4 regions of the Paenibacillus sp. NN59 genome follow, and region 2 is predicted to be linked to each of the others. Evidence: riboswitches for the same ligand, from Rfam matches in the RefSeq annotation. Region 2 holds a riboswitch; each other region holds the start of a gene.
The links. A riboswitch is a leader RNA that binds a small molecule or an ion and turns the genes downstream of it on or off. The one in region 2 is predicted to bind thiamine pyrophosphate.
Positions count from the first base shown of each region.

Region 1 (2,204 bases), 280 kb from region 2:
GAGGGCATCATGCCATGGAAGACCGCAAGTTAACCGTCCGGGCTGTAGAACGGGCGCTGGATATATTATTATGTTTTACCACGCGCAGTGATCTTGGACTCACTGAAATTGCTAGTCAGATCGGTTTACACAAAAGCACGGTACATCGATTGATGGCTACACTGGAGGATCGGGGGTTCGTAATACGTGATGCGGCAACCGAGAAGTATCGGCTAGGTATTCGAATCTGGGAGCTGTCAGCGCATATGTCACGTAGTGACGATCCTGCAATTTTGCTGTTACCTGCAATGGAGAGGCTGCGTGATCGCTTGGGCGAAACCGTAAGTCTCTACCTTCGTGATGGCGGTGAACGGATTCGGATTCAGGCTGTGCAGAGTGATCAGGCGATTCGGCGGGTTGCACCTGTAGGGGTCAGACTGCCGCTTTCCGTAGGAGCCTCCAGCAAAGTATTAATGGCTTTTGCCGCTGATGAGGATCGGGAGGAACTGATGAACGGCCCGGAATGGCCAGTATTTATCGATCCGGCCGTCTATCTGGCACAGATGGAAGACATTCGAGTGAGTGGCTACGCAACCAGCTATGAGGAACGCGAGCCGGGAGCTGCCGCTGTGTCTGTGCCAATTATGGATCGCAGAGGCAACATTGCAGCAGCGCTTTCCGTGTCTGGACCTGTTAGCAGGCTCTCGCAAGAGACATTACATGAGTACGCGCCTGTGTTGAAAGAAGCAGCTGTACAAATGGGACTTATGTTGCCATAGGGGAAGGCTCTTGCATGAAGTTTTGCTCGAAGGGAATTTCCTCTCTGGAATATTAAGGTTGAATTTAAGCCCAGATTACGCTACTCTGTAATGGACGACCCAGCGGGGTCGGTTGAATGTCATATTTTAAGTTGAACAGCGGCTTGATTGTCGCAATACGTTTACGTTACTGGGGGAGTCCGAATTGTCCGGACTGAGACGGGATCGCATGAGATCCCGGACCCTTTGCACCTGATCTGGATCATACCAGCGTAGGGAAGTAATCGGCCATATGACCACAGACACCACAGACGTTAACCCGGGATCCATGCTGTATTGCAGCAGGTGGCCCTTGTTGCGTGTATGGTGATGGACATTAGTCGGTTCCTTCGGAACCGGCTTTTTTTATTTACAGCGGCAAGCAGAGATTCAGTTGTTGTGTTTCACCTTGGAAGTGACAGCACAATAATTGCGGCATATATGCCTAGACTTCTAAGAGAAGTGATCTCGTGTTTCGTGCTCATGCTGATTGTGCATAAAAGTTGTCTTTTGGATCATTCTAGCTGCTTATGCAGGGTCAATCCTGCTGTGCTTCTGTGCTCTGCTTTTTCCAGACAGGTGTGGTAAGTCAAAGCTGTCACATTGGTGGACGATATGGGCAAATGAAGATCACAGAGGAGGAAACAGGAGACATGAATACAGGTAACCAAACGGGGCAACAGACGGGAATAGAGGAAACAGGGCGCGATGGTCATCCGGTGGAAAAGAAAACCGGAGCGGCTGGAGGGGTACAACCCTTCCCGGGCAGCCGCAAAGTCTACATTCAGGGCTCACGACCGGACATTGCTGTACCGGAGCGTGAAATTGCCCTTCATGATACGAATACTCCCCAAGGAGTGGAGCATAATGAGCCGCTGCGTGTCTACGATACGAGCGGCCCGATGACCGATCCCGAATTCCAGATGGATATTCGGAAGGGATTACCTGCGCTCCGAAATCACTGGATTATGGAGCGCGGTGACGTTGAAGCATATGAGGGCCGCGCAGTGAAGCCGGAGGATAACGGATTGAAGGCGGGAGGACGGAGAGCCGGGGCAGAGGAGTACCCGGGATTCCGCGGTCAACCGCTACGTGCTCAGGCTGGACGCTCTGTCACACAGATGCATTATGCAAGGCAGGGCTTGATTACGCCCGAGATGGAGTACGCCGCTATTCGTGAAGGCGTAGAGCCTGAATTCGTGCGGCAGGAGCTGGCGAGCGGCCGGGCTATTCTTCCATCCAACATCAATCACCCGGAGAGTGAGCCGATGCTGATTGGGCGTCATTTTCACGTGAAGATCAACGCCAACATAGGTAATTCCGCTGTATCTTCCTCTATCGAGGAGGAGGTGGAGAAGATGACCTGGGCTGTTCGCTGGGGATCGGATACGGTAATGGATCTCTCCACAGGCAAAGACATTCATACCA
Region 1 covers NZ_CP199678.1:732,857-735,060, forward strand. Annotated here, with positions in the region: gene ACT89M_RS03370 (IclR family transcriptional regulator) at 15-758, shown strand; TPP riboswitch at 920-1,033, shown strand; gene thiC (phosphomethylpyrimidine synthase ThiC) at 1,430-2,204, shown strand, end outside.
Region 1: another riboswitch for thiamine pyrophosphate. It lies ahead of thiC (phosphomethylpyrimidine synthase ThiC); the one in region 2 lies ahead of thiM (hydroxyethylthiazole kinase).

Region 2 (2,204 bases):
AAAACCGTATACCAGATTGTTCGCACGCTCTCCGTCCACAATATCGGAAAAAGACTTTTCATGGATGTTTCCAAGGTTGATGACACCTTCTCCGTCCAAACAGCATGGAACCACGGTTCCATCAACCAGCACAGCTGCCTGACTGCGTAATGCATGACAAAAACCTTTGCCGTCATCTTCAGGTGCATCGAGGCTTGGCCATTGGAATTCATGGTCCTGATTCAGGTATACGTTGGGTGCAATTTTCACGCCACTACCCGCAACCACCTTTTCTTCAATACGGAAGTCCAGATTGAATTCCTTTTCCAGCACCTCAAGCGTCTCCCGATTGCGATTCATCTGAGCATTGGTGAAGTTATCCTGAGTCAGATTCCATAGTCGGAACGAGACAATGACGTTATGTTTCACCGCTTCACGAACAAAAGACAAGATGTTATGCAAGTATCCGTCACGATCCGTAGAACCTTCATGACCGTCAAAGCTGTGCAGCGAGAAATTCATCTGTCTCAGTGCAGGTTTGCCCAATAATTTATGCTGTGTCTTTGGCAGTAGCGTACCGTTGGTCGTAATGTTCACTTTAAATCCCTTGGCATGAGCCATATCCAGCAACAGGTCAATTTTGGGATGAAGCAGCGGTTCCCCTTTGACGTGCAGGTAAATATGTTTTGTGTGTGGTTTGATCTGATCCAATATATTATTAAAGACTTCAGGGTCGATGAATCCTTTGGCTCGCTTCGTTTGTGGACAAAAGCTGCATGCCAGATTACAGATGCTCGTAATTTCAATATATACTTTCTTGAACGTTTTCAACTCAGGGTCCCCATTCTGCCGGGAGGAACAACGGTCCTGCCCTCATTCGTAGTACGGCCATATGAGCCAATCCCCATTATATCGGGTTCACGAGCTAAGGTAAATCAGAATAGCGGATCAGTAACAAAGTCCAGTGTATTTTTCATCCCCATTTCAAGGCTTAAATCCTCGCCCTATTTACATTAAGTCAAGATGGATATATGCTGAGTACATAACTGCATATCTTGTACATTTGCACTGGGGGAGCCTTGCGGCTGAGACGAATACGACGATTCGGACCCTTTGAACCTGATCTGGATTATACCAGCGGAGGGAAGTGGAGCGGCTTTTATTGGCAGTAGGGGATCTCTATCCTAGATGGGGATCAACTTCAGTTCAAACGTATAGCTCCGTTCATTTCTCCGGAAATGGACGGGGCTTTTTTGTATTTCAGCAAGTCGTCTCGCTCATAACCATATCCATCATTTGAAAATAAGGAGGTCATTTGGATGTCTTATCTTGAACGTGTACGTTCACTCAATCCTTTGGTTCATAATATTACCAACCTTGTGGTTGCCCCTTTTACCGCAAATGGTCTGCTTGCCCTCGGAGCCTCTCCGTTTATGGCCTATGCTCATGAAGAAGTCGCTGACGTCGCTCGAATGGCTGGCGCGGTGGTTCTGAACATCGGCACATTGGATGAAAAGGTCGTTCAAGCGATACGTCTAGCCGGACAATCAGCCAATGCACATCATGTGCCTGTTGTCCTTGATCCTGTTGGTGCAGGAGCCACGACATATCGCACCGATACGGTACAAATGCTGGTTCGTGAGCTTCGTCTTACCGTATTAAGAGGCAATGTCGCCGAAGTGGCCCATGTCATTGGTGTGCCATGGAATATCAAAGGTGTGGACGCTGGGGTTGGCGAGGGTGATCGGATTAGCATTGCGGAGAAGGCCGCGCAACAACTTGACTGTATTGTCGTTATTACGGGCCAGTACGACATTATTACAGACGGATATCATACTTTCCTCACAAGCAACGGACATGCATTGCTCACCCAAGTTACCGGGGCAGGCTGTCTGCTAAGCTCAGTCATTGGTGCTTTTGCAGCGATTGCCGAGCCGGGGCGCGACATGCTGAACAGTGTGGTGGAAGCTGTCTCAACCTACGGTGTAGCCGCTGAACAGGCTGCAGCACGAACGGCTCATCAGGGGCCAGGCAGCTTCCAGATTGAATTGTTAAATCAACTGGCGCAGATTACACCTTCGCTGTTCTCCGAGCATGCACAAATCCGTCAGATTCGTGGAGGTGTGTGATGAATATTGCTCAAGCGTTAACGATTGCCGGGTCTGATAACGGCGGCGGTGCAGGAATTCAGGCAGATCTCAAAACCTTTCAAGAACTTGGTGTAT
Region 2 covers NZ_CP199678.1:1,014,639-1,016,842, reverse strand. Annotated here, with positions in the region: gene ACT89M_RS04485 (radical SAM/SPASM domain-containing protein) at 1-810, opposite strand, end outside; TPP riboswitch at 1,040-1,142, shown strand; gene thiM (hydroxyethylthiazole kinase) at 1,299-2,108, shown strand; gene thiD (bifunctional hydroxymethylpyrimidine kinase/phosphomethylpyrimidine kinase) at 2,108-2,204, shown strand, end outside.

Region 3 (2,204 bases), 500 kb from region 2:
ATGGATAACGATACGATGATTTAAACCGACACAACGGCTACTGGTCCCTTGAACAACTTGCCAAATACATAACGCACTAGCGGCCCGAGTACAATCAACTGATAAGGCAATGCCAGACCGAAGTTACGTACAATCGTATGAAGATACGCATTGATTACGGAATCTCCTTCTAGCTGACCTGCAGTATAGGCTGTAATGATGCCATATAAAGACATGAGCAAAACCATGCCGATTACCATGAAAAAGGACATCGTAACTACACCTCTAATTTTACTCGACTTCGCAAATGAGAAGGAAAATGTGATTTTTCTCGCTATCGGTCCCACGATGAACGACTCCACCAAAAAGGCGATGGCAAAACAGATCACAAATTGGAGCAATAGCTGCAGCACGGACATCTGACTTAACATCCCCGTATGCCATAGATTGAAGGTCATCATCACTACGACCATTCCTGTACACATCATAAGTCCAAAAATCACTTGTTGTTTCTTGCGTACTGACAATACACTCATCCTTTCTGTAACTTGGATCATTATAGACAATCGGGCTACCCTCACATAAGTGAACATTCTGTGAAAATATTTTTAGTCCAACTTATGTAGACACAATCCTGTCACTGGCCTATAATTACACCTAGTAATGCCCGTAACTTCATAGTTTCCCAGGGGAGTCGGAATTGGCCGGCTGAGAGTGTATCCCATCAAGATACTAACCCTTAGACCTGATCTGGATCATGCCAGCGTAGGAATCGGAGTATATTGCAACGGCACAGCTATAAGCTGAACGCCACTCTCTCACGCCTGCACGCGTCCCAGATTACGGGGCGCTTTTTTTGTTTTCTTTTGACATGCAGAAACAGAAAAATGACGTTATTCGGATAACCCGCGAGTATAAATTCGTCGATTTATGCAAAGGGATTGGATATGAAGCCAAGGAGTACCCCCGTGCCATCCGGCCGGACATACCGAAGGAGAGAAACACGATGAAATGGCGTAAAACGATGGGAATGTTACTCATGTGTGTGCTACTCGTTACCGTAGCTGCATGTGGTGGCAAAGAAGCCGCTCCAACAGAGCAGCAAGGTGCGACAGGTTCGGACCAAACCAATCAGGGGAGCGGTACTGCACTGAAAGATGTAAAGGTCGTGCTCGACTGGACTCCAAATACGAATCATACCGGTCTGTATGCAGCGGTGGACCAAGGTTTTTATAAAGCAGCAGGTTTAAATGTGGAGATTGTACAGCCAGGAGCCGGCGGTGCGGATACGATGGTTGCCTCGGGTGAGGTACCGTTTGGCGTCAGTTATCAGGAAAGTGTAACTCAGGCGCGTACGCAGGACGTTCCTCTTGTGTCGATTGCCGCAGTTATTCAGCATAATACATCCGGTTTTGCCGCTCCAGTGGATCGTAAGATCAAATCACCCAAAGACTTTGAAGGTAAAACTTACGGCGGCTGGGGTTCCCCAGTGGAAGAAGCGGTGATGCAATCCATTATGGAGGGCGAAAGTGCTGACGTATCCAAAGTCAAAAAGATTAACATGGGCGATGCCGACTTCTTCACAGCTGTGAAACGGGACATCGACTTTGCGTGGATTTTCTATGCCTGGACAGGAATTGAGGCTGAATTACGCGGAGAACCGATTGACATGTTATATGTGAAGGATTATGCCAAAGCGCTGGATTACTACACCCCTGTACTCGTGACCAATGAACAGACGATTCAGAAAGACCCTGAACTGGTGAAGGCTTTCCTGAAGGCCACTTCTGAAGGATATCAATATGCGATTGATCACCCTGAAGAAGCAGCGAACATTTTGATCAAAGCTGTTCCCGACCTGGACAAAGAATTAGTACTCGCAAGCCAAAAGTGGCTCAGCCCGAAATACAAAGATGATGCCCCGCGCTGGGGTGAACAAAAGGAAGACGTATGGAAGAACTACACCGACTGGATGTTCAGCAAGAAACTGCTGGATAAAGAGATTGATGTAACGAAAGCATACACCAATGAATTTTTACCACAGTAATATTAAATCTAACTGTAACCATGAACTTTGATATTTACACGTTTTGAACGAAGAGGGCAGAAAAAAATTGAAGAAGTCAACGCTTATAAGGTTTTCTAAGGAAAACCACCTCATAAGCGCGCTTTCTCTTGAATTTTTTCCACAGCTTAATGGATAAGTTGAATTTTTTGTACACAAG
Region 3 covers NZ_CP199678.1:515,106-517,309, reverse strand. Annotated here, with positions in the region: gene ACT89M_RS02385 (DUF2798 domain-containing protein) at 21-515, opposite strand; TPP riboswitch at 657-769, shown strand; gene ACT89M_RS02380 (ABC transporter substrate-binding protein) at 986-2,026, shown strand.
Region 3: another riboswitch for thiamine pyrophosphate. It lies ahead of ACT89M_RS02380 (ABC transporter substrate-binding protein); the one in region 2 lies ahead of thiM (hydroxyethylthiazole kinase).

Region 4 (2,204 bases), 2.8 Mb from region 2:
GTTAAAGTTTCGGATAGCGGTAGCCGCTTAAACTTATCTTGTTCACACGATGAGTCGATCACTTCCTCGGGTTGACTCGGTCCTCTCTGTACCATTTTGTCATCTCCTTGTTTGAACAACATTCCGATCTTATTAGGTTGGCGTCATTTCCAACTTTTTGATCGAGAAACATTCACTTCACCGCTTCCACAGCCTGTTTAAGAAGCGCAACAGCATGAGCAGGGTTTGCATGTTTTAACACACTTGAGATCACAGCAGCACCCCTGGCTCCCGCAGACCTGACGGCCCGAATGTTATCCGGCTGAATCCCCCCAATTGCAATAACAGGCACCTTGACACTGGAGCACACTTCCGATAACGCATCTAATCCCCTCGCTACAGAATCCGGTTTGCTTGCACTTGCGTACACATGCCCGAAAAAAAGGTAATCCGCGCCATACTCTTCGGCAATTCTCGCTTCATGCAACGAATGCACCGATATCCCCAACCGGAGCCTCAAATCATGCTTGTTCTCCGGCTTTACCATTACTTTTGCCCTTTCCAGCATATCTTGGCTCCAATGTACCCCTTGATAAAAATAGCCTGACGAATATAGGTTCGCACCGTTGATTACAATGCGGGAAGCTGGAACACCCGCTTCTACCATCAATTTGGCCCAGTTAAAACATTCCTGTTGCGAGAGTTGCCTTTCCCGGATATGAATGTAATGCACATAAGGCCAAATATCTTTGGCTGCCTTCAACATGACTGACTGTTCCGCTTTATTCGTAGATATCACATGTAACTCAAAAAAGTCTTTCTCTAGTCCACAGGTTGGTACAGATTTATCTGTCCGCTTGTACCACTGGTCTGTTGAAGTTTTACCTGATTCATGAGCATCATAATCAAACATCAAGGTATGCAGTCTCGTTCTCGCTCCTTTCAGCTACAGGCTTGGAGAAGTAGTAATGACAAATATAAAACCAAAAAAGCCACTCCCGTAGGGGAGTGGCTGCGTATAAACAAAGGTTCAGTTCAATCACAAGCGTCTGACAAATACCTGTTAAACAGTTTGATAGTCAAATCTATAACTGTTTATTTTGATATTGAACCGCTTGGCATCACGATGTAATAAGATCCTGTTCTTACGTTAGAATCATTTACTATCGCTTTCGCTGAAACGCGCCACTTCCCTACGCTGGTATGATCCAGATCAGGTGCAAAGGGTCCGGAATCGCATTCTTCCATCTCAGCCGCATCGTGCGGCCCCCCTAGTGTTCATATGAAGTTGTAGCCTATATTACCACAACCGGTTTTTTTTGTCATCGTGCTTTTTCGGACCACTCTTCTACATCCCACGTTTTGGTGACCCAGCCTTCATAAAAATCCGGTTCGTGCGATACAAGCAAAACGGTTCCTTTATATTCCTTCAGTGCCCGCTGTAGCTCAGCCTTCGCCGTTACATCCAGATGGTTCGTCGGCTCATCAAACAAGACCCAGTTGCTCTCCCGCATCAACAGTTTGCACAAACGGACTTTGGCTTGCTCTCCCCCGCTCAGCATGTTAAGCGGACGCGTAATATGCTCATTTTTGAGCCCGCAACGTGCAAGATGTCCTCGCACCTCGTTCTGCGTTAGATGTGAAAACTCGTTCCATACATCATCGATCGGTGTAATATTCCCGGCTCGTACTTCCTGTTCAAAGTATGCCGTCTCCAAATAATCTCCAAGAAACGTTTTTCCGCTAATTGGCGCTATTTTACCCAAGATCGTTTTAAGCAGTGTTGATTTACCTACCCCGTTGCACCCCACAATCGCGATCTTTTCACCACGTTCAATCGTCATGGTCATCTTAGGTAGTAATGGATACGTATAACCGATCTCAAAATCAATACCTTCAAAAACGGTTTTGCTGCTTGCGCGGGCATCCTTGAACTTAAATGCTGGTTTTGCTGCTTCGTCTGGTCGATCAATTCGCTCGACCTTTCCAAGTTGTTTTTCCCGGCTTTTCGCTCGACCAGAGGTCGAAGCTCGAGCTTTGTTGCGTTGAATGAAATCTTCCTGCTTTTTGATGTATTCCTGTTGCTTCTCATAGGCATCAATATGCTGTGCTTTCTGCATATCTGCCATTTCAAGAAATTTCTCATAGTTGGCCGCATAACGCGTCAATTTAGCAAATTCCAGATGATAAATGACATTAACCACTTCATTCATGAACTCTGTATC
Region 4 covers NZ_CP199678.1:3,773,598-3,775,801, forward strand. Annotated here, with positions in the region: gene thiO (glycine oxidase ThiO) at 1-95, opposite strand, end outside; gene ACT89M_RS16580 (thiamine phosphate synthase) at 173-892, opposite strand; TPP riboswitch at 1,153-1,262, opposite strand; gene ACT89M_RS16585 (ABC-F family ATP-binding cassette domain-containing protein) at 1,302-2,204, opposite strand, start outside.
Region 4: another riboswitch for thiamine pyrophosphate. It lies ahead of ACT89M_RS16580 (thiamine phosphate synthase); the one in region 2 lies ahead of thiM (hydroxyethylthiazole kinase).